Regions from separate parts of the Paenibacillus urinalis genome, predicted to be linked through region 3. Evidence: riboswitches for the same ligand, from Rfam matches in the RefSeq annotation. Region 3 holds a riboswitch; each other region holds the start of a gene.
What was found. A riboswitch is a leader RNA that binds a small molecule or an ion and turns the genes downstream of it on or off. The one in region 3 is predicted to bind glycine.
Positions count from the first base shown of each region.

Region 1: it holds a riboswitch for glycine, as region 3 does, so the genes downstream of both, sdaAB (L-serine ammonia-lyase, iron-sulfur-dependent subunit beta) here and glyA (serine hydroxymethyltransferase) in region 3, are expected to answer to the same signal.
Region 2: it holds a riboswitch for glycine, as region 3 does, so the genes downstream of both, gcvT (glycine cleavage system aminomethyltransferase GcvT) here and glyA (serine hydroxymethyltransferase) in region 3, are expected to answer to the same signal.

Region 1 covers NZ_CP118108.1:386,097-394,224, forward strand. The annotation lists gene pstC (phosphate ABC transporter permease subunit PstC) at 1-769, shown strand, start outside; gene pstA (phosphate ABC transporter permease PstA) at 769-1,665, shown strand; gene pstB (phosphate ABC transporter ATP-binding protein PstB) at 1,705-2,463, shown strand; gene PUW25_RS01865 (MFS transporter) at 2,654-3,898, shown strand; glycine riboswitch at 4,157-4,269, shown strand; gene sdaAB (L-serine ammonia-lyase, iron-sulfur-dependent subunit beta) at 4,475-5,170, shown strand; gene sdaAA (L-serine ammonia-lyase, iron-sulfur-dependent, subunit alpha) at 5,160-6,083, shown strand; gene PUW25_RS01880 (LLM class flavin-dependent oxidoreductase) at 6,267-7,289, opposite strand; gene PUW25_RS01885 (SDR family NAD(P)-dependent oxidoreductase) at 7,519-8,128, opposite strand, start outside.
Region 2 covers NZ_CP118108.1:4,246,954-4,255,081, forward strand. The annotation lists gene PUW25_RS19585 (endonuclease MutS2) at 1-960, shown strand, start outside; gene PUW25_RS19590 (hypothetical protein) at 1,167-1,781, shown strand; gene PUW25_RS19595 (cysteine-rich CWC family protein) at 1,838-2,062, shown strand; gene PUW25_RS19600 (hypothetical protein) at 2,171-2,683, shown strand; gene gcvH (glycine cleavage system protein GcvH) at 2,860-3,252, opposite strand; glycine riboswitch at 3,488-3,629, shown strand; glycine riboswitch at 3,631-3,755, shown strand; gene gcvT (glycine cleavage system aminomethyltransferase GcvT) at 3,926-5,059, shown strand; gene gcvPA (aminomethyl-transferring glycine dehydrogenase subunit GcvPA) at 5,059-6,411, shown strand; gene gcvPB (aminomethyl-transferring glycine dehydrogenase subunit GcvPB) at 6,459-7,943, shown strand; gene PUW25_RS19625 (helix-turn-helix domain-containing protein) at 8,093-8,128, shown strand, end outside.
Region 3 covers NZ_CP118108.1:649,122-657,249, reverse strand. The annotation lists gene PUW25_RS03025 (amidase domain-containing protein) at 1-622, opposite strand, end outside; gene acnA (aconitate hydratase AcnA) at 924-3,632, shown strand; gene glyA (serine hydroxymethyltransferase) at 3,707-4,960, opposite strand; glycine riboswitch at 5,119-5,252, opposite strand; gene PUW25_RS03010 (helix-turn-helix domain-containing protein) at 5,359-7,446, opposite strand; gene PUW25_RS03005 (MFS transporter) at 7,644-8,128, shown strand, end outside.

The DNA.
Region 1 (8,128 bases), 260 kb from region 3:
AGGGCTTGCTACCTTCTTTGTTGACGGCGTAAGCGTCAAAGAGTTTTTCACATCAGCAACATGGAGTCCGACATCTGATCCGGCTTCTTACGGGGCTCTGCCATTCATTGTCGGCTCCTTCGCTGTTACAATTCTGGCAGCACTAATTGCAAGTCCCTTGGCGCTCTGCGCCGCACTGTTTATGACCGAGATTGTACCTGGTAAGGGTAAGCGAATTCTACAGCCGGCCATTGAGCTTCTGTCCGGTATTCCTTCAGTTGTTTATGGTTTTGTTGGTCTGAGTGTTATCGTTCCGTTACTGCGTTCGATCTTCGGAGGTACAGGGGTTGGTATTCTTGCAGGATGCCTAGTCTTATCCGTCATGATTCTTCCTACCATTACAAGTATTATGGCAGATGCGATTACGTCTCTTCCTGGAGGGCTCCGTGAATCCTCTTATGCACTCGGAGCTACTCGCTGGCAAACCATTGCCCGTGTTGTTATTCCGACGATGCTTCCTGCGCTCCTGACGGGTGTCGTGCTGGGTATGGCACGTGCGTTTGGTGAAGCGCTGGCGGTACAGATGGTCATCGGTAACGCTCCATTTGTTCCAACTTCATTACTGGAGTCAGCATCAACATTAACGAGTGTAATTACGCTTAGCATGGGTAACACGGCAATGGGTTCAGTGCACAACAATGCGTTGTGGAGTATGGCGCTTGTCCTGCTGATTATGACCTTCTTGTTCGTCCTGCTGGTGCGTTTGCTTGAAAGGAGAAACCGGGTATGATGAAACCAAAAACAGCCGATAAATTAGCTACTGGCATCATCATCGCTTTCGCTGTATTTATTATTGCGATCTTGGTGGGTTTGATCGGTTATATTATATTCCGCGGCGTCAGCCATATCAGCTGGGACTTCCTTACCAGCCGGCCGCAAAACCTTCGCGGAGGAGGCGGTATTGGGCCGCAGCTCTTTAACTCCGTGTTCCTGCTTGTCTTGACCCTGATCATCACCATTCCGCTCGGCTGGGGAGCCGGTATTTATATGGCGGAATATGCGAAACCCGGCAAAATTACAAACTTTATTCGATTGGTTGTTGAAGTACTGTCTTCTTTCCCTTCCATCGTTATCGGTTTGTTCGGTTTGTTATTACTTGTTAACACCTTCGGGTTTGGCTTCTCGCTCTTGTCCGGTGCGCTCGCGCTCGCGGTATTTAATCTGCCGCTGATGGTGCGTACAACAGAGCAGGCCTTCCGTTCTGTTCCGACGGCACAGAAGGAGGCGGGCCTTGCACTCGGCTTGTCCAAGTGGAAGATCATTACTTCCATTCTGCTTCCTGTTGCGCTGCCTAGCATGATTACAGGTACGATTCTTGCTGCAGGACGGATCTTCGGTGAAGCGGCAGCCCTGATGTATACAGCCGGTATGAGTAGTCCGCCGCTTGACTTTACGGACTGGAATCCGTTCAGCGAAAGATCACCGCTGAATCCGATGCGTCCGGCAGAAACACTTGCCGTGCATATCTGGAAAGTAAATAGTGAGCAGCTTGCGCCTGATGCGGTTGAGATTGCGGCAGGAGCTTCAGCTGTGCTCGTTATCCTCGTTCTCATCTTTAACCTGCTTGCGCGCTGGCTTGGACGCGTTGTATATCGTAAAATGACAGCAGCTAAGCGTATGAACTAGTAGAATCGGCTTTTTGTATATAGGGAGGTACTTTGAATAATGCCACAACAACCTTTTAGCACAGAGGATCTGAGTGTTTTTTACGGGGAGAAAGAAGCAGTGAAGGGAATCAGTATGGAGTTCCCGAAGAATACGGTAACTGCCTTGATCGGTCCTTCTGGATGTGGTAAATCCACGTTCCTGAGATCTTTGAACCGAATGAATGATGAGATCGCCGGGGCTCGCGTAACAGGTCATATCTGGATGGACGGCAAAGACTTGAATGCGCCAGGCACAGATGTTATCAAGCTTCGACAGAACATCGGAATGGTGTGGCAGAAGCCAAACCCGTTCCACAAATCGATCTATAACAATATTGCATTTGGTCCGAAATACCGTGGTATGAAGAAGAAGAAGGATCTGGACGAAATTGTGGAAAAAAGCCTGCGTCGCGCCGCTCTGTGGGACGAGGTCAAGGATCGGCTTAACGATTCTGCCTTGGCTCTGTCGGGTGGACAACAGCAGCGTCTATGCATCGCTCGCGCACTGTCGGTCGAGCCGCAAATATTGCTGCTGGATGAGCCGGCATCTGCACTAGACCCGGTATCCACAGGAAAGATTGAAGAGCTGATTACAGAGCTCAAAAAAGATCTGCGTATCGTTATTGTTACTCATAACATGCAGCAGGCAGCACGGATTTCCGATTTTACAGCGTACCTCTTCCTGGGCAATCTCATGGAGCGCGATGTAACCGAGAAAATCTTCTCCAATCCGGAGAACCAATCGACTCAAGAATATATTATGGGACGTTTCGGCTGATCCAAAATCATCGAGCATTCATAATAGTCAGAAGAGCACAGCATACTTACGGCTTAACGAGCCGAGGCTGTGCTCTTTTTGCATAGTAGTCCGTTGAGTCAGGTTATTAGAGAGAGGGTTTGAATGGATAAATATAGAAAAAGTATAAATAAGCTTCTTCAATCCAATGCTAACCTGAAAGGGACTATTTATGGAGCAATCATTCGCCAATTGGCGTCGAAAAGGCTTGCTGCTTGGAAGTATCGGGATCTCCAGGATTGGAGATTTTGTCTATCTCATTGCGATTAACGTGTTGATTCTGAATATGACGGGTTCTCCTGCAGCCGTTGCAGGATTATGGATCATTGCACCAGCAGCCTCACTACTGACGAAATTCTGGGCTGGAAGCTTGGTGGATCGATACAATCAGCGGCAGATTATGATCATTACTGATTTGATCCGGACTGTATTTGTAGCTGCTCTCCCGCTGCTGCCCGAGCTGTGGATGATTTATGCCTGCCTGATGATTAACAGTATGGCCTCTTCTATTTTTCAACCGGCTTCGATGACCTATATCGTTAGACTTGTACCAGCAGCAGAACGCAAGCAGTTTAATGCTTTTCAGGGTTTAACGACCTCGGGGGCTTTTCTGGTGGGTCCGGCCATTGCCGGGGTGCTGCTCATATATATGAAGCCTGATATTGCGATCTATATTAACGCAGCATCCTTCTTGATATCAGCCTTCTTGTTATCGCTGCTCCCCAAGCTACCTATAGAGGTGCAAGAGGGAGAAGCGGCAGGACAGAGGATAACTTATCGCATGATAGCAGCTGATTGGAGCGGTGTAATGAAGTTCAGTAGATCTAACGCATATGTCATATTTGTCTACAGTCTGTTTCATTTTATTTTACTGCTAGGTATGGCGCTGGACTCACAGGAGGTTGTATTTATTCGCAGTACCCTTAAGATGTCTGAGCTGGAATACGGATTGATTGTCAGTCTGACAGGAGCAGGAAGTGTCGCCGGAGCATTTCTGAATTCGATATTAGCAAAATGGATTCCAGTCAAACATATGCTGGGAGGGGGAATGCTGCTTGTATCTGCAGGGTATCTGATCTTCTCCATCTCGAATTCATTCGTATGGGCTGCAGCTGGTTTCATCCTACTGGGCTTTTTCTCGTCTTTCTCCAATACGGGTCTGGCGACCTTTTATCAAAATAATGTTCCTGCAGCCATGATGGGCAGGGTAACAAGCATATTCGGCCTGATGGTTAGTCTGCTTCAGATAGCTGCTATTATAACGTTTGGTGTTATTGCCGAGCTCGTGTCGCTGCGTTACGTCTATTTTACAGTATCGATCGTGCTAGTCCTTCTATCGTTGTTGCTCTGGTTAATTAGTCTTCAGCGTTCGAGAGGCGGCTATTTCGATGAAGACAAGTCACAGATTAGATTGTAGGACAGACTAACATCAACGTATGCAATGGCATTAACAGGGGTAGAAGTATAAGCAAATATAAAAGATTATGCATAATATATTATAGAAGCAATAGTGAATCCATCAGAATTTAAATATCAATGCGTTAGAAAATATAACACAAACCAGTTTTATACAAGGTGTCATCGTTACTTTTGTTGACATGAGGTCGGCTTATCGATTAATCTGTTTATAGTGAATTTGAAGCTTTGAATAAATACAAAAGAATAGGACTGCGGATGAAGATCAATGGGAGAGATCGCGTGGGGAAACCACGGGACACCGAAGGAGCAAGCTGATAAGCACCCGGCTTATACAGCAGAATCTCTCAGGTAGAAGAACCTTGATTCGACGCAACTCTGGAGAGAGCCGATGCGCCGCCAAAGGGGTAAGTGAGAGTGAGGGCGATTGCTGTACGCCGGCCACTTCTGACGAAACTTTCAGGTACCAGGACAGAGAGAGGGGATGTACACCCTTACTCTGTCCTTTTTTGCGTGGAAGAACGGATAATTCTGCACACAATAAGCTAGAACCTAAAACAATGAGAAATGGGGAGTTATGATGACAAGGTTCAAGGATGTATTCTCAATTATCGGGCCGGCAATGACGGGACCGTCCAGCTCCCATACTGCAGGGGCTGTTAGACTTGGGCGTATTGCCCGGCAGTGGCTTGGAACGAGACCGGAGAAAGCGAAGATGATATTATACGGCTCTTTTGCCGACACTTATACAGGACATGGAACAGATCTGGCGCTGATCAGTGGACTGATGAATATGGCTACCGATGATGAGCGGATACCGAATGCAGAAGAGTGGGCTGAGCAGCTGGGAATGGAATATGAGTTTGTCACGAGCGGTCTTCCGGCGGCACATCCGAATACCGTCAAGTTTGAGCTGTCTGCAGGAGATCGGGCTTGTACGATGGTGGGAGCTTCGATTGGTGGAGGGAACGTTACCGTCTCTTTATTGGATGATTTTCGGGTACAGCTGACAGGTGATTTTCCTGCGGTGGTGCTGAGGCACTCGGATAAAGCCGGGGTCATCGCTTCAGTAACATCTGCGATAAGTGAGTCCGGTGTTAATATTGGCTTCATGCAGGTCGATCGTAAGGGCCGGGATGGAGAAGCGCTGACAGCAATGGAGACAGATACGATACCGGCTTCGGATGTGCTTAACAGACTGAAGTCTCTGCCTCATATTTATGATATTAAGGTCATTGATTTGAAGAAGGGGGACGATACCGATGCGGTTTAAGCACTTGAAGGATTTGAATGCAATTTGTACGGCAGAAGGCAAGACGCTGGCTGAGCTGATGGTTGAAGAACAGGTGAAGGAGACCGGAACACCAGAGGCTGAGGTTGTGAGGCAGATGTCGGATTACTATCAGGTCATGAAGCAGGCTGTGCATAAAGGGATGAACGAGGATACAACCTCGCGCAGTGGACTGACGGGTGGAGACGGCCAGCGGGTCCGCCATTATTTGCAGAACAATCAGAGCTGCTCGGGTGACGCCTCTACACTTGCTATGGCCTATGCGCTTGGTGTGTCGGAAGTGAATGCTTCCATGGGAAGAATTGTGGCAACGCCTACGGCGGGTTCGGCAGGCATCATTCCCGGTGTTTTCGTAAGTGCGCAGGAGCGTTTTGGCTGGGAAGATGAGCATATGGTGAATGGCTTATTCTCTGCTGGGGCCATAGGTTATGTCATTGCCAACAATTCCTTCATCTCGGGTGCCGAGGGCGGATGTCAGGCAGAAGTCGGATCAGCGATCGGGATGGCAGCCGGGGCGATGGTTGAGCTTCGCGGCGGAACACCGGAACAGGTTGTACATGCGGTCGGCTTAGCTCTGAAAAATACACTCGGATTGATCTGCGATCCGGTGGCAGGGCTGGTTGAGATTCCGTGTATTGTAAGGAACGGATTAGGGGCAGTTACGGCGCTTGCAGCTGCAGATATGGCGCTGGCAGGGGTACGGAGCGCGATTCCTTCTGACGAAGTCATCGACGTCATGCTTGAGGTGGGAAGCGCAATGCCGAGCCGTCATCGGGAGACGGCCCAGGGCGGACTCGCGCAGACGCCAACGGGTAAGAAGCTGACGAAACAGCTGGCAGATACGAAGAAGGAAAAAACCAAGCCTAAGAAAGCGGCAGATGAAGCAGAAATGTAGTGGATGTTGGAGCATGGTGTAGTGGATTCAAGAGTCCGAAAATATGGAACGTGTCTTAGCCACGGAATTTATTGAGCTCCATAGTGGGTTATCCCTTATGTAACAACACCAAAAAAAGCCAAGACGATTGTATAGGTTTTCAAATGAGGTCCCTGCTCGTCTTGGCTTTTTATATTCGCGTTATTAAGCTTGGTTAAATATTTCACTGAGCAGCTTAATCGAATGTAATCTTGCCTGATGATCATAGATCGGGCTGGTTACAATGAACTCGTTAGCGCCGGTTTGCTTCAGCATTTGATTCAATTGATCACGGACACTGTCCTTATCTCCCATGACAGAATAGCGGAGCTGCCCTTTCACAATGGCTTTCTCCTGCATATTCCAGTCCAGCTCGTCAACCGGAGGCTGCATCAGACCGAAGCGTCCACGGATCATATTGAGGAATTGCTTCTGATGTGAAGTTGCAAGCTTATGGGCTTCTGCATCTGTCTCTGCCACAAAAGCGTTTAGAGCGACCATGGCATAAGGCTCCTCCAGCACTTCGGAAGGCTGGAAGTTGTTATAGTAGTAATCCAGTGCAGGCAGCAGATAGTCTGGAGCGAAATGGCTGGCAAAAGAAAACGGCAGACCTTTGCGAGCTGCAAGCTCGGCGCTGAAGCCGCTTGATCCGAGCAGCCAGATCGGGATGTCGAGTCCACGTCCTGGATATGCATGCACCTGCATTGATGAGGTCGACGTCGGTTTGAAATAATGCTGCAGCTCCTCTAGGCGCTGCGGGAAATCCTGACCGTCACTTCCTGGTCCGCGGCGAAGCGCGCGAGATGTCAGCTGGTCAGAACCCGGAGCACGTCCGAGACCCAGATCGATGCGTCCAGGATACAGAGATTCGAGTGTACCAAACTGCTCTGCAATAACGAGAGGGGCATGGTTTGGCAACATAATACCGCCAGAGCCGACGCGAATACGCTTCGTCCCGCCTGCAATATGACCGATAACGACAGAAGTTGCTGAGCTTGCAATCCCCGGCATGTTATGATGCTCGGCCAGCCAGAAGCGGTTATAGCCAAGCTCGTCTGCATGCTGAGCCAGCTCAAGGGAGTTCTTCAGCGCATTGCCGATGTTGGAGCCTTCTGTTACTGTGGCCAGATCCAGAATGGAGAAGGGAATCTCCTCTAATTTCTTATGAGTTGTAGATTCAGTAGTCATTGATGTGTAGTAAGCCTCCTTGTGGTTAGTTTGTATCGTTAATCTTTCGAGATAGGGCATAAAAAGAATAGCATTTTCATTATATCATAAATTATAGATATGTGGATCTTGCCTGAATTCATATTAGTTATGTGTAAGTTAGGGCTGTGGCATGCATGTAAAAAAAGCCGGCTCCATATAGCGGAGCCGGCTTGTCTATCACAAATAGAATTCAGTTCACCAAGAAGAGTTAAACGATAGTGTATCCGCCGTCAATCGGTACCATAGCACCGTTCATGAATTTGGCCTCATCAGAAGCGAGGAATACAGCTAGATCAGCAACTTCTTGGGCTTGACCGAAGCGATCCAATGGAATCTTGTCGGTAGGGCGAGTCTTGAGCATCTCTTCTGTCATTGGAGTAGAGATTGTACCCGGGCAAATCGCATTGATCTTAATATTGTACCTGCCATACACTGCCGCGAGGTGCTTCGTATAACCAATCACTCCATGCTTGGATGCAGTATAGGCTGCGCCTCCCATCTGGGCAACGAGTCCAGCAATAGAAGCAATATTCACGATGGTTCCTTGTTTACGCTCGATCATATGAGGCAGTACTAGATTGGAAATACGGAAGATGGCTTTGAGATTAATATCGAACATTAAGTCCCATTGTTCTTCAGTCGTTTCCAGACTGTTCGTATACTTGTCAAAGATCCCGGCGTTGTTAACAACGATGTCAATCTGACCGAAGGTATTCTTCGTATATTCAACCATATTCGAGAGATCTTCCAGCACAGTGACGTTCACTTTGACAGCTGCGGCTTGGCCGCCGTTCTCTTTAATTTGCGCTGCGACTTGC
Region 2 (8,128 bases), 1.8 Mb from region 3:
CAGTCCGGACTTCTCGTTCCTGTCGGAGAAGACAGTCAGCTGAGCGTATTTGAACAAGTCGCCGTCGATATCGGGGATGGTCAGAGTATTGAGCATCAGCTGAGTACGTTCTCTGCCCACATCAAGAACATTATCGAGATTCTGAAGATGGCGAACCCTTCCACGCTTATTCTTATTGATGAGATGGCGTCAGGTACAGATCCTGGAGAAGGAACCGGATTGTCTATCGCTCTGCTCGAAGAGATGCATAGAAGGCAGGCGACGGTCGTGGCAACGACTCATTTTTCGGAGATCAAAAATTTCGCAGCTTCGGCTGACGGATTTGAGAATGCCCGCATGGAATTTGATACAGAATCTTTTAAGCCGTTGTATCGCCTGACAATCGGGGAAGCAGGAAACAGCTATGCATATGCCATTGCTCTGAAGCTCGGAATTCCACCATATATTATTGAGCGCTCCAAACAGATCTCTGCCACATCGTTGACGGTAACTGATTTGTCAGGACAACGGGGAGTCGGCAGTAACACGGAGAAGAGTAGCATCGTGCATCACCATACAGATTCTCAAGAACCAATACCTGACCATCCAATTTGGGTAGATAACGATCGCCGAGAGTCGAGAGCTGCCCCTGCCAAAAGAACTGAACCAAGTGATATGGAAGCACAGCCGGTCCGGCCGCTGCAGGTGGGTGACAGGGTTCACATCCCTTATATGCAGGAAGGAGGAATTATTGTCGAAGCAGAGGATCCAAAAGGCAAGCTTACCGTACTTGTTCGAGGAAAAAAACTGAAAATTGCCAAGCAGCGAGTGAAGCTGCACATTGCAGGTGAAGAGCTGTATCCGGACGACTATGATTTTGACGTTGTATCCCAGACCAAGGAGAATCGAAAAAAACGAAAGCAAATGTCCAAGAAGCATGTTCCGGGACTCACCATAGAAATGCCAAGAGATGAGTCTTAAGTGTGCCATTGAATACGTGATATGATGCAAATGAATGTATAAAGATGGACGGGGAATGTCTCTTCCTCGTCCATCTTTAATATTTCCATAAAAAAAGACTTTACTTCACAGTTAAGCACATATTATTATGGTCAAGCTGCTTTGTTCGGGTATTGCATATATTTACATATTACTGGGGGAAGAATATTCTGGAATTTCTAGCATTCATGCTTTTTTCATCACTTGAGACATTTGCACTATTTATCTTTATTATTACGTTATTTAAGATTAATCCTGCCCGTTATACTAAGCGCGCCCTTCTTGTCCTTATGCTTGTTAATTTACAGAGCTATTTTCTACAGAACGAGCTGAATGTCGCTAATTTGGTACCAGTTATTACCATTATTATCCTAGCCTTATTCTTTACTATTGTGGTTAAGATTCCTTTGCTGCCTTCGGCCTTTCGAACCATACTAGCTACCGTCCTGTACGGTGCGATTCAAACTTTCTTAATCATCATCATTTACGGGGATTTAGATGTACTGGAACAGAGCATACGCAGCCTTTTTCTGTTACAAACCTTCAGCAGTGCTGTGCTGATGATCATATCCTGGCTTATGTACAAATACAACTTCGGATTCAGCTATCCATATGATAAACTTAAGCTTAAATTTGAATATGCTATTGTTACTGCTCTAATGCTCATATTCTTGATTCTGATCTCTTTCATCCTCTATATGAATCAGATCTGGCTTAACATTTTGTTTTTTGCCTTAAACCTGGCTTGCTTCTTGTTCTTTGAAATTCAAGAGCGCAATTCAAGCAAGTCGAACTCAACATAGAATCCGACATTTTACATGCATGATCAACAATGACTCTATCCTAAAGCAGGTGAAATATGCCTTCATCCTCTATTGAAATTAATCCGCTCCTCTGCCCTTTATGCCATAAGCCTAATAGGTGTGCCTATGCAGCCGGGAAGCCTCACACGGAATGCTGGTGTATGAGCCTGTCTATACCCAAGGAACTACTGGCACGCATTCCAGACGAGCAGAGACGCAAGGCATGTGTGTGTGAAGCCTGTGTGAATGCGTTTAATGCCAGGGGAGAAGAAAAAGTCTAATGCCCTTGGCCTATATGTGATTGCATCCAATAGATTAGATTTTGTTACAACCTTTGCAGCTAGTGAACGTTATATTGAATATATACTTAAACTTTCTGGGAGGTTATCATGATGAAAACGCAAGTAATGAGAACACACTCACCCTCTAAAGTCAAAAACACTTATGTTACTGCCTCTTTCATCCTTCTTGCCTCAGCGTTTTTTCTGTGGCCCAATGTACCTTCTGCTATATCTCCATCTGCAAGCATTTCGACAGAGTCCGATCAATACAGCTCGCTTCAAATTACATTTCCGCTTGATAAATATGCTATGGTGATGAGCAGTGTTCCTGGATTCCCCATCGAAATAACGGAAGAAAACAATACATTTCCGCTAACCGTTACAGCTTCCTCAGGAAAACTTCTGGTTATGGAAGGTTTGACGGGCAATGAGGTGAGGTCATCGGGTACATCCCTTGAGGTGAAACAGCCCAGCACCATTTATTGGTCCCCTCTTGCATCTCCACCCGTAAGCGAAACGACCATCACGGTAACGAGCCAAGCTCTTTACTCGAATTCAGCTGCGGGGTCTGCTTCTGTTCACATCGTACAAGATCATGATGGCTTCTACAAAATTAATTAACCCCATGAGATTCGTTCCACGAGAAACATTTTTTTCCACAATAGACACTACAGCGATGATGCGTTATGACTATTGATTATAAGCTTCGTTATATAAAAAGAGCTGACCTCCCTTTTAGACAGGAAGATCAGCTCAAACAATTTAAATCATTACGTCATATATTAAATAATATCTTGTTACTCTTCAGTATGTGCACGATAAGCATCGGCATCCAGCAGTTTAGCAAGTGCCGCCTTGTAATCTCCACTCAGCTTCACTTCAATCATCCAGCCATCGCCATAGGGTGAAGCATTCACAAGCTCCGGTTCGTCTTGAAGCTTCTCATTCACACTAACGATCGTACCGCTTACCGGTGCAAACAAATCAGATACCGTCTTAACCGATTCAATCGTACCAATACTATCATCACTATTAATGTCCGTTCCTACTTCAGGCAGCTCCACAAACACAATATCACCCAGCTGATGCTGAGCAAATTCAGTAATTCCGATACGAACCGTATCTCCTTCTAACGTTTGAACCCATTCATGCTCTTCACTATACAACAAACCGTTAATTACTTCGCTCATGATCTCGTCAGCCTCGCTTTTTCAAAAGTTAGAATTGTGTTTCTTCTCTGGTTCCTGCCCTTTTTCCACCCATAGCGTAAAACAATCCTCATCACAATGTCAAGAATGCTAACAAAAAATATGTTTTATGGATATACTCCTTGACTTTTCGGATTTAATCACGTATTAATGTAGTATAAGCGTTAGATTGAGCGGAAGAGTTCGCTATTTCCGAACATTCTAGCTCATTAAGCGGTTGAACGTAAAGGGAGAGATTACCGCAGGATTCTTGTTCTGAGCTTCTGAGCAGAGACATTATCCGCATGGTAACGCCGAAGGAGTAAGCCCATTGATAAGCAAAGGGTGAATCTCTCAGGCAAAAGGACTTTTACCGGACGCGACTCTGGAGAGCATCCATAACCGTTCGCCTGCTACTAGAAGCGAACGTTGTTAATAAAAGGATCACCCAAGGGGAAACTCGTGAGCAGCATACGGGGTAACTCTCAGGTACCAAGGACAGAGCCTAAGAAGAACACATGCTTTATTTGCGTGTATTTTTCTTTGGCCTGTCCTTTTCTTTTTCCATTTTCCAATAGCCCTTTTTCCCTTTTCCTAAATTTTTTATTCTAATTATTCTTCTTCATTCCTTCTATCTAACTACAGCCGGAAGCCGGCTTTTGACGAGGTGAAAATTATGTCCCAATTATTGAGAACACCGCTTTTCCCTCTTTATGAACAATATCCAAATGTACGCTGTATTGATTTTGGAGGCTGGGAGCTCCCGGTTTCCTTCAGCGGAATCCAGAAAGAACATGAGGCTGTTAGACAGCAGGCTGGATTGTTCGATGTATCCCATATGGGTGAATTTCGAGTAGAAGGCGAGAATGCAGCCGACTTCCTGCAAGGAATGCTGAGCAATGACATATCCCTGCTCGAAATTGGTCAGGCACAATACACACTTATGTGCTACCCAACCGGTGGTGTTGTGGACGATTTACTTGTCTACAAGCGCAGCGATCAGTTGTTCATGCTCGTTGTGAATGCATCCAATATTGATAAGGATTGGGCATGGCTGCAAGAGCATCTGCCGGAGAACGTACAGATGGTCAATGAATCGGATGCGACCGCTCTGCTCGCACTGCAAGGTCCAAAGGCTGAAGCTATATTATCCAAAGTAACCGATGTGAATCTTGCTGAGCTGGGGTCTTTCCGTTTTGTCGACGGTGCAGAAGTGAGCGGCAGCAGCGTTATTCTATCGCGCACGGGATATACCGGTGAGGATGGATTCGAAATTTATGTCAGTACTGATGACGCACAGCAAGTATGGCTTGCACTTATGGCCGCAGGGGAAGATGAAGGGTTGCTTCCTATCGGGCTTGGTGCGAGAGATACACTTCGATTTGAAGCTAAGCTTCCGTTATATGGACAGGAGCTCTCAGCAACGATTACACCGCTTGAAGCCGGTCTCGGGATGTTCGTGAAGCTGGCAGCTGGTGACTTTATCGGTCGGGATGCACTGCTGAAGCAAAAAGAGGAAGGCCTGACCCGCAAGCTCGTCGGGATTGAGATTACAGACCGCGGTATTCCGCGATCTCATTATCCGGTCTTTGCAGACGAAGAACAAATCGGTGAGGTAACCACAGGTACCCAGTCACCTACCCTCAAACGCAATCTGGGTCTTGCACTGCTGGATATCCGGTTTACAGAACCAGGTACCACTGTTGAAGTCGAAATCCGGGGGAAACGCCTCCAGGCAGAAGTGATCAAAACCCCATTTTATAGAAGACCAAAACCTACAGCCCAAGCGGCAAAAGGAGCGAATTCGTAATGACAAATCGTTATCTTCCGATGACGGAACAAGATCAGGCGGAAATGCTGGCAGCAATCGGAGCTGAAACGATAGAGGATCTTTTCTCCGACATTCCTGAAGAAATCCGCTTTAAAGGCGAACTCCCTGTTTCATCTAAGCTGGACGAATATGCACTCACACGTCATATGTCCCGTCTTGCCGGACGCAATGTGAACGCAGATACACATCCAAGCTTTCTCGGTGCAGGTATCTATGACCATCATGTACCTTCTGTCATTAACCATGTCATTTCCCGCTCCGAATTCTATACCGCTTATACACCCTATCAGCCCGAGATCAGCCAAGGCGAGCTGCAGGCCATTTTTGAATTCCAATCCTATATCTGCGAGCTTACCGGAATGGCTGTAGCCAATGCCAGTATGTATGATGGTGCAACCGCTTTTGCAGAGGCCGGCAATCTGGCCGCAAGTGCGACTCGTCGTAAGAAGCTGGTCGTATCGAGTACCGTGCATCCGGAATCCCGTCAGGTGCTTGCCAGTTACGCACATGGTCTGAATCTTGAAATCGTAGAGATTGGCTATAAGAATGGTGTCACTGATATGGAAGCACTCGCAGCTGCAATCAGTGAGGATACAGCCGCAGTGATGATTCAAAGCCCGAACTTCTTCGGCAGTGTAGAAGATATTCAGGCGGCAGCTGATCTGATCCATCCCAATAAAGGACTTCTTATCGTCAGTGCGAATCCAATTTCACTCGGACTTCTGGAAGCTCCGGGTAAGCTTGGTGCAGATATCGTTGTTGGTGATGCTCAGCCGTTAGGAATTGCAGGCTCCTATGGCGGCCCTACTTGTGGATACTTTGCTGTATCCCAGGCCCACATGCGCAGAATTCCTGGACGAATTGTCGGTCAAACGACGGATCGTTATGGCAGACGAGGCTTTGTGCTTACTCTGCAGGCTCGTGAACAGCATATCCGCCGCGAAAAAGCGACCTCCAATATTTGTTCCAACCAGGCTCTGCTTGCACTAAGTGCATCGGTCTATATGTCGCTGCTCGGCAAACAAGGCATGCTTGATGTATCGGAGCTTAATTTGCAGAAGAGTCATTATGCCAAGCAGACATTAGCTTCTATTGAGGGGGTAAGCACTCCTTTCACTTCACCGACATTTAACGAATTTGTGATTAAGCTGCCGGACCATACGAGCATGGAAGATGTACAGAGCAAGCTGCTCGCTGCAGGATTTATCGGTGGATATGATTTGGGACGTGAATACCCGGAACTAAGCGGTCATATGCTGATTGCCGTTACAGAACGCCGGAGCAAAGAAGAAATCGATGAATTCAAAGCGGTATTGGAGGGATTGCTGTGAGTAAGATTGAAGCAGAGAAACCACAGGTTCAGAACGAGACAGCAGAACTGGATTTTGCAAGAACAGCTGGATCAGAGGCTCCTGAGCAGAAGCTGATTTTTGAACTGAGCAAACCAGGTCGCGTCGCATACTCCTTGCCCGAGCTTGATGTACCTCAGGTCAGTCAGGCTGAGCTCATTCCTTCTGGATTTTTGCGTAAGGAAGCAGCTGCATTGCCAGAAGTATATGAAGTGGATGTCGTTCGCCACTATACAAGCTTGTCCCGCCGTAACTTTGGTGTAGATAACGGCTTCTATCCGCTGGGTTCTTGTACGATGAAATACAATCCGAAGATAAACGAGGATGTCGCCCGTTATACCGGATTTGCCAAGATTCACCCTTATCAGCCGGAAGAAAGTGTACAGGGAGCACTTGAGCTGCTGTATCAGCTCCAATCCGACCTCGCAGGTCTTACTGGAATGGACGAAGTGACGCTTCAGCCGGCAGCCGGTGCGCATGGTGAGTGGACAGGACTGATGATGATTCGTGCTTATCATGAGAGCCGCGGTGAAGTTCGTACCAAGGTCATCGTACCTGACTCTTCCCATGGTACGAACCCGGCCAGTGCGACAGTGGCAGGCTTTGAGACGGTGACGATTCCTTCAACTGCTGAGGGACTGGTCGATCTGGATGAGCTGCGTGCAGCTGTAGGTAATGATACAGCCGCACTCATGCTGACGAACCCGAATACACTCGGTCTGTTCGAGAAACAAATTGTGGAAATTGCCAAGATCGTGCATGATGCCGGCGGTCTTCTGTATTACGATGGAGCTAACTCCAACGCGATTATGGGTATTGCTCGTCCCGGCGATATGGGCTTTGACGTGGTCCACTTGAATCTGCATAAAACGATGAGTACTCCTCATGGCGGCGGCGGTCCGGGTGCTGGTCCGGTCGGCGTGAAGAAGCTGCTCGTGCCGTTCCTTCCGAAACCACACGTGAAACGTACAGAAGAAGGAACATTCTACTTGGATCGTGAAGTAGGGCAATCCATCGGCCGTGTTAAAGCTTATTATGGTAACTTCGGCATTCTTGTCCGTGCGTATGCCTATATCCGTACCTATGGTCCGGTTGGACTGCGTCAAGTTTCCGAGTATGCAGTGCTTAATGCCAACTACATGATGAAACGTCTTGAGCCCTATTACGAAGTTCCATATCCTGGTGTATGTAAACATGAATTCGTTATGTCGGGCAAAGGCTTGAAGCAGTATGGTGTACGTACACTTGATGTGGCCAAACGCCTGCTAGATTTCGGCTATCATCCGCCAACGATCTACTTCCCACTGAACGTGGAAGAATGCATCATGATTGAACCGACAGAAACCGAAAGCAAAGAAACACTCGACGGCTTCATCGACACGATGATCCGCATTGCCAAGGAAGCCGAGGAGAATCCTGAGCTCGTGCTTAATGCTCCATACGGTACACCGGTGACTCGTTTGGATGAAACGACAGCTGCACGTAAGCCTGTCCTTAACTGCGCTTGCAGCTAATTCGATATGTAGTTAGCATCGGCTTGATATATTGGAACGTAAATTAAAATAAACAAGAGGTGTCCGAAGCGTCATATTGATATGCTCCCATCATAGTAGACAGTAGAAAAAATAAAAACTTCTACTACTACAACGATGGGAGTATTTCTATGTCTAGAAGAAGTTCAACTTCAATTGAAACGAAA
Region 3 (8,128 bases):
CCCCTGCAAAGAGACATTGCGAGATATAATTGGTGCAGTTCACTTCGAATTCTTCAAACTCCGGATTACCCGAATTCCACCATTGATCTGCATAAGCCACCGCATCCTCTCTCCGGTATCGAACCAGTCTGGCCGGAATACCTGGATACAACACCTCTCTATTCAGAAGAGGCTTCCTCAAGATACCTGCCTGCTTGGCATTCTCTGCTGCGATCAGCGTCTCATAGGCGACCGGCTTTCGTTCCTGTACATCTCTGACCACACGCGATACAACCCAATAATTACCGTCCTTGGTGAAGGTCAGCCGCTCTTTCTCGATGCGGTCCTCCCGGTGCGTCATCCCTCCCTTGGAGTAGAATAACCGGCTGTACAGCTGTACATCGACCACAGCTTCACCCTTGCGATCCGACAGTGTCCGGAGCAGCTTAGCGCTTGTCTCGCAGCGCAGAGGTACGGCCTGACGCTCGCGATACCACTCTTCCAGCTGAGCTGCCCGCTTGCCTCGTTCGAGCAGGACAGCAAGGTCTGTAATCATATGCTGCTCCTGCGGCTTATAATCAATCTCGCCTCGATTATATTCTTTCACATAAGAATATAAGGTATTTTTCCATTCTCGCTCCAACGGCCCATATCCCCTTTCTACTACTCCGGCTTACTTCTCGATCGTATGATTACCTTCTCTTTTCACTATATGACTAATTTTATGTTGGTATGTACGGGGCCTATCCAGAGAGAGTTGGAGCATTCACTTCCCTGTAAAAATAGGCGTTCTTACAAGAAAAAAAACTTTACGTCAATGGATGAAAACGGTATACTAAAATCAAAAGTTCATTTTTGAAATTACGTTTCACACTGTGAAACTCCATGGACATTGAACGGATAAAATGAACTTCTGGCATACTATTAATCAAGGAGGTACATCCATGTCTCAACAGAATCATTTCTCTGCTGCAAGCTCGCTTGAAGTCGGAGGCAAAACGTACCGCTATTACAGCCTCAAAACGCTTGAAGAGCAAGGACGCGGCGACATTTCCAAGCTGCCTTTCTCCATTAAGGTGCTCCTCGAAGCGGCGATCCGTCAGTTTGATGGACGCGCTATTACTGAAGATCATGTAAGCCAGCTTACAGGCTGGGCAGAAGGCAAAGATAACAACAAAGAAATTCCTTTTATTCCTGCGCGTATTGTACTGCAGGACTTTACTGGCGTTCCGGTGGTCGTTGACCTTGCCGCTATGCGCGATACAGTGAAGAAAGCCGGCGGCGATCCGAAGAAGATCAATCCGCTCGTTCCTGTCGATCTCGTTATTGACCACTCAGTCATGGTCGATGCATTCGGAACGAACAGTGCACTGGACTATAACATCAAAGTAGAATTTGAGCGCAATGAAGAGCGTTATCGCTTCCTTCGCTGGGCACAGACTGCTTTTGACAACTTCCGTGCAGTTCCTCCTTCTACAGGGATTGTTCACCAGGTTAACCTTGAATATCTCGCTTCCGTAGCTGCAACCAAAGAGATTGACGGTGAGACTGTTGTGTTCCCGGATTCTTTGGTAGGTACGGACTCTCATACAACGATGATCAACGGTCTCGGCGTTGTAGGCTGGGGTGTCGGCGGTATCGAGGCAGAAGCCGGAATGCTTGGACAACCACTCTACTTCGTAACGCCTGAGGTTATCGGCTTCAAGCTGACAGGCAGCCTGGCAGAGGGCTCTACGGCTACTGACCTTGCCCTGACGGTTACCGAAATGCTTCGTAAGAAGGGTGTTGTCGGCAAGTTCGTAGAATTCTATGGTCCTGGCCTGTCCAACATCAGCTTGGCTGACCGTGCGACCGTAGCTAACATGGCTCCGGAATATGGTGCAACCGTAGGTTTCTTCCCAGTCGATCAAGAGACGGTTAACTACCTGCGTAATACAGGTCGTTCTGAAGAACAAATTGAGCTGGTTGAAGCATACTACAAAGCCCAAGGCATGTTCCGTACGAACCATACCGAAGATCCAGTCTTTACAGATACTATTGAGCTTGATCTGGCATCGGTTGTACCGAGCCTTGCAGGACCTAAACGTCCTCAAGACCGGATTGAGCTGTCTCATATGAAAGAGAATTGGGAAGGCATTGTCCGCACACCAATCGACAAGGGCGGTTACGGACTAAGCGATGAGAAGATTGCAGAGAAAGTGCCTGTTACCCATCCTGACGGTTCCAAGAGTGAACTGGCTCCAGGTGCAGTTGTAATTGCTGCAATTACGAGCTGTACGAACACTTCCAACCCAAGTGTTATGGTCGGCGCAGGTCTTCTTGCGAAGAAAGCGGTAGAACGCGGACTGACCAAGCCTGGTTATGTGAAGACCTCGCTGACTCCAGGATCTCTTGTTGTTACAGAGTACCTGACCAAGGCAAACCTGCTCGATCCGCTTGAGAAGCTGGGCTTTAACGTTGCCGGCTACGGATGTGCAACTTGTATCGGTAACTCCGGTCCGCTTCCAGATGAAGTGAGTCATGCGATTGCTGACAACGATCTGACTGTTGCTGCAGTACTGTCTGGTAACCGTAACTTCGAAGGCCGTGTGCATGCCCAGGTCAAAGCAAACTACCTGGCTTCTCCGCCGCTGGTTGTTGCTTACGCGCTGGCAGGTACGGTGAACATCGATCTGCAGAACGATCCGATCGGCTATGATCAGAGCAATCAGCCTGTATATCTTAAGGATATCTGGCCGACTTCCGCAGAAATCCAAGAAGCAATTAATGTCTCGCTTAACGCAGATATGTTCCGAAATAAATACGCGAACGTCTTCACTGCCAATGAACGCTGGAATGCAATTGAAGTTCCAGAAGGCGAATTGTATGAGTGGGATGAGAACTCGACATACATTCAGAACCCGCCGTTCTTTGAAGGACTTGAAGGTGATCTGAACGACATCCAGAACATTCGTGATGCACGCGTGCTTGCGCTGCTTGGCGATTCTGTAACGACCGACCATATCTCGCCTGCAGGTAATATTTCGCCAACCAGCCCGGCTGGTCTGTACCTCAAAGAGCATGGTGTAGAACGCAAGGACTTCAACTCCTACGGTTCTCGCCGCGGTAACCATGAAGTTATGATGCGCGGAACATTTGCCAACATCCGTATTCGTAACCAAGTGGCACCAGGCACGGAAGGCGGCGTTACCAAATACCTCCCTACCGATGAAGTCATGTCCATCTACGATGCTTCTATGAAGTATCAGGAGAAAGGCAGAAACCTCATCGTACTGGCTGGTAAAGAGTATGGTACAGGAAGCTCCCGTGACTGGGCAGCCAAAGGTACGCTTCTCCTTGGCGTCAAAGCTGTTATCGCTGAGAGCTTCGAGCGGATTCACCGCAGTAACCTGGTTGGTATGGGCGTACTTCCGCTTCAGTTCAAAGAAGGCTATGGCTGGTCCAGCCTTGGATTGAACGGGCGTGAGACGTTTGATATCGTAGGTCTCTCCAACGAAGTTACTCCAGGTGAAGAATTGACTGTAACTGCAACACGCGAGGACGGTACTAAATTTGAGTTCCCTGTTATCGCGCGTCTCGACAGTATGGTTGACGTGGATTACTACCATAATGGCGGTATTCTGCAAACCGTACTTCGTCAGTTGATGAAATAATCGACGTACAAATAGTAAGGCCGTATCCCCTGCCTCTCGGCAGCTGGATACGGCCTTTTTTTATCTCTATTAGATTATCGAATTGCCATCTCTTTCATAAACAACGGGAACCTCGCCGCAAGCGCCTTGGTATGCTCATGTACACTTGCTGCCACGCTATCATCTCCATGACGCTTAAGCACAGCAGCAATACACTCTCCCAATATGCGCATTTCTTCATCTCCCATGCCCCTCGTCGTCAATGCAGGCGTACCGATTCGTATGCCGCTAGTAACAAATGGACTGGCTGTTTCTCCAGGTATCGTGTTCTTATTAACCGTGATGCCTACATGCTCCAGGATCGCTTCAGCCTGCTTGCCTGTAAGTCCCCAGGGCCGCACATCTATCAGCATCAAATGGTTATCCGTTCCTCCCGATACAAGTGTGGCTCCTTCTTGAATGAGAGTATCTGCAAGCACCTTCGCATTATCGACGACTCTGCCTGCATAGAGCTTAAAGGAAGGGTCCAATGCCTCTTTGAAGCTCACTGCCTTCGCTGCAATGATATGCATGAGCGGTCCGCCCTGTATGCCAGGGAATATGGATTTGTTAAGCCCCTTCGCCGTCTCCTCATCATTCGTCAGCAGCAGGCCTCCCCGAGGGCCGCGCAGCGTCTTATGCGTCGTACTTGTCGTAACATCCGCATAAGGGACCGGAGAGGGATGCAGACCCGCTGCAACCAGTCCGGCTATATGAGCCATGTCCACCATAAGCTTTGCCCCGACCTGATCAGCAATTCCCTTGAACTTTGCAAAGTCAATCTGACGGGGGTAAGCACTTGCACCAGCAATGATCAGCTTCGGCCGCTCTTTGCGGGCAAGGCTCTCTACTTGATCGTAATCGATCAGGTGTGTTACTTCATCCACTCCATAGGAGACCACATCAAACCATTTCCCTGACAGGCTTACTGGACTGCCATGAGTTAGATGTCCGCCTTGGGAAAGATTCATGCCCATCAGCTTGTCTCCTGGATTCAGGAGATGAAACAGCACTGCCGTATTGGCCTGAGCACCGGAATGCGGCTGAACATTCGCATAAGCAGCTCCAAATAAGGACTTTGCCCGCTCGATCGCGAGCGTCTCAGCACCATCCACATGCTCGCAGCCCCCGTAGTAACGTTTCCCAGGGTACCCTTCTGCATATTTGTTCGTTAGAACGGTTCCCATCGCTTCCATCACTTCAGGACTAACAATATTCTCTGAAGCAATCAGTTCCAGTGTAGCCAGCTGACGTTCCTGCTCTTGCTGAACAAAGCTGTAAAGCTGTGGATCAAAGGATTCCAAACTCATTAACAACACCTCCGCGAGATAAATGATAAATCTATGGATACGCAAAAAAGGACAGAGATCACGAACAAATTGTCGTGTTCTCTGTCCTGGGTACCTGAGAGTTTGAACGGCGTCAGCCGTCGTTACCCCTTGGGTGGCTATTGCTCTCTCCAGAGTTGCGTCCGATGGCGGTTCCTTGTACCTGAGAGATTAACTTTAAGACTCGACTAGCCATAAAGCTTGCTCCTTCGGCGCAAAAGCATCCTCATTAACGTGACCAAGCGATGCTTAAGACTCTCCCTGCCATCATCTTCCGCTTATGGATTTTTCTTTATCTGATTAAAGCAGAAGAAAGATCCTATGTCAATATAGCTGACAAAAAATCTTGATAAATGTATTTCTCTACATTTTCGGAGCAGTTAATAGGTCTCGCTGAGATGACAAGCCAGATATACCTTGAGCCAATCATCGGGATCATTTAGACTGACCTGCATCAGCTCCTCAATCTTATGCAGCCGGTGGTACAGCGTATTGATATGAATATGCAGCTCTTCGGCTGCTGCTGAAGCGGAACGATTTGCAGCCATGTAAGCTTTTAACGTGCGCTCCAGATCCTCACCCTGCTGCTTGCCCCTTGAATACAGAGGAGACAACACACTCTCAATATAATGCCCGATCTTTGCAGGCTCCTGATTGAGAAACAATTGATTCACCCCGATATCCTCATAACGGGTAAGTCCTGTCTTTTGCCTGCGGAGCAGAAAGGATAAGGCATCAAGTGCCTCATCGTTACTTCTGGCCACCTGCTCGAGGCCACTATACAAGCTGCCAATGCCCCCGCTCACGGATTTGCCTGTTGATCTTGCCCATCGCTCGGCAGCTGCTCTCATCCGTTCCACCATTTGCTTTTGCTGGGCGATATTCAGTGCTGCCGCAATAATCGTTACTTTATCATGGGAGCCAAATAGCAGCTTCTCACTATGACCAAGCTCTTTTTCCAAATCAAGTATCAGTTTACGTAAAAAAATCTCACGCTGCTTCAGATCCCCGTGCTCTCCCAGAAGGTGAAGGACACTAACGAATAGAGGAACATCCTTAGGCAGTCCAAAATTACTCATCTTGGCAGCGACTCGTTCAGGCTCACGAAACTGCACCAGCTCATTGAAGAACTCATGGCTCCGTTTGTAATACATTTCCGTGGCGGAGTGCGTGTTCATTAGCTGAAGTGCAACGATCGCACCTCCCTGCTCAAGTACAATGTGATCCAGCGGCTCCAGTGGACGAAGGAGTGGAATAACGAAGACGCCGAGCAGCACCGGGCCATTCACAACAGGGTACAGGTAATACCCATGCTCGTGACTGCCCGTTATCGTGACAGGAGCTTTATTCGCCTCAAACACTTGGAACAAATCCAGATCGGAGAGCTCATGCTGATCGTCAGCGACAGGATGCCAGTTGTTCAGCAGCAGGTCAACAAATCGCAAGGGCAGCTTCAGCATAGCGAGCACTTGATCAACCAGCACCTCCACACTTTCCTGGCGGACAGACAGCTTGGTAAATACATTGTGAATATCGCTCCGTTTCACGAGATACTCATTCGCTTCTCTCAGCTCTGAGTACATTCTTGCATTGGATATCGCAATAGCGGCCTGATCAGCAAAGCCCTGAAGATGCAGCAGGTCCTGATCATGAAAAGGTCTCCTGCCATCCTGCAGCTGATGCACCAGCATGACGCCGATCCGATCCTGATTCATCGTGACGGGAACTGCGATGACTGATACTACCTGCACCACATCTCCGTCAAATGCGTTAACAAGATAACTCAATGCATCCTTCGGAACATCATCCATCGCATCCAGGGCTGTTCTGGAGGTATATATTTTCCCGATCCCGCTCGTAAATACTTTACCTGTAATCCCCTGGCTATGCCTTGTCTGAAACTGATAAATCGTATCTTTAATCCCAATGCTCGCCCTGGGCACCAGTCTCTTCTCCGCCTCCTCATACATCATGAAGAAGCCGCAGTCTGCAGCGGGAATGACCTTCAGTGCATTCTGCATAATGTGCAGCAGCAATTCATTCAGGTCGAGAGAAGAGGTTAGCGCGCGGAGCCCCTCAAGCCAGCGTTCGTGATCCAGCTTTTGCTTGGCAAGCCTTATCATTAGCAGCTCCATTCTCGTCAGCAGCTCCAGCTGCTCAAGCTCACTGTCCGTCAATTCATCTTCAGCTTCAATCAGCATCAGCATGGGTCTCTGCTCTGAGGCATCATTCGGTGAAAAATAGATGAATAAGAGTGTGGATCCCTCCACACGCAAGGTCCGGCATACTAGCTTCTCCATGTGTTGTTGAAGCGGCAAACCCATTGCATTCATCTTCACTTTCTCGATCAGCCTGTCGGCTCCTTCTGTGCCCAGCCATAGGTATAAGCTTCCAGCACTCTCCGTATAAAACCATGCCCCATATTCCACGTCTCCAAATCTCTTCTCCAAAAATTGAGGCAGATCCACGCTTAACATCCCCTCTCCACTCCGTACGTGTCAGTTAATATAACATAAATGAATGCATTTCAACTTGAAATAGCTTGTCATTGGAAATATATACAATGTTATCTATAAAACATTAGTCATATGAACAATGATTTTCGTTAACTCACATTATAAAATGTTACCATACTTAACACAATCATTTGGAGCGTGAGATGCCTATGAAAAAAGAGCCCAACAGTAAATTGATACTCACCGCCTTATTCGCAGCCTGGATTGTCTCCTATATTGACCGAGGAGTAATTACGCTTGCACTCAGTCAAATGGGCAAAGACATGAGTCTGGATGCTTCGGCACTCGGAATTGTGCTGAGCAGCTTTTTCGTCGGCTATGCGCTCATGCAGATTCCCGGCGGATGGCTCGCGGACAAGTTCGGTTCACGCAAAGTCATCGTCGTCGCCATCCTGTTCTGGTCCCTCTTCACCGGTTTATCGGGCGCCGCCTGGTCCCTGGCCTCTCTGCTCGTGATTCGTTTCCTCTTCGGGATTGGAGAAGGAGCTTACCCTTCTGCCAGCACCAAAGCCATCTCTGATTACTTCGCCAAAGAAAAACGCACCAAGGCTCAAACGACCATGATGTCCTCCAATGCTCTCGGAGGAGCCATTGCCCCCATTATCTGTACTCCGCTGCTCCTGTGGTTAGGATG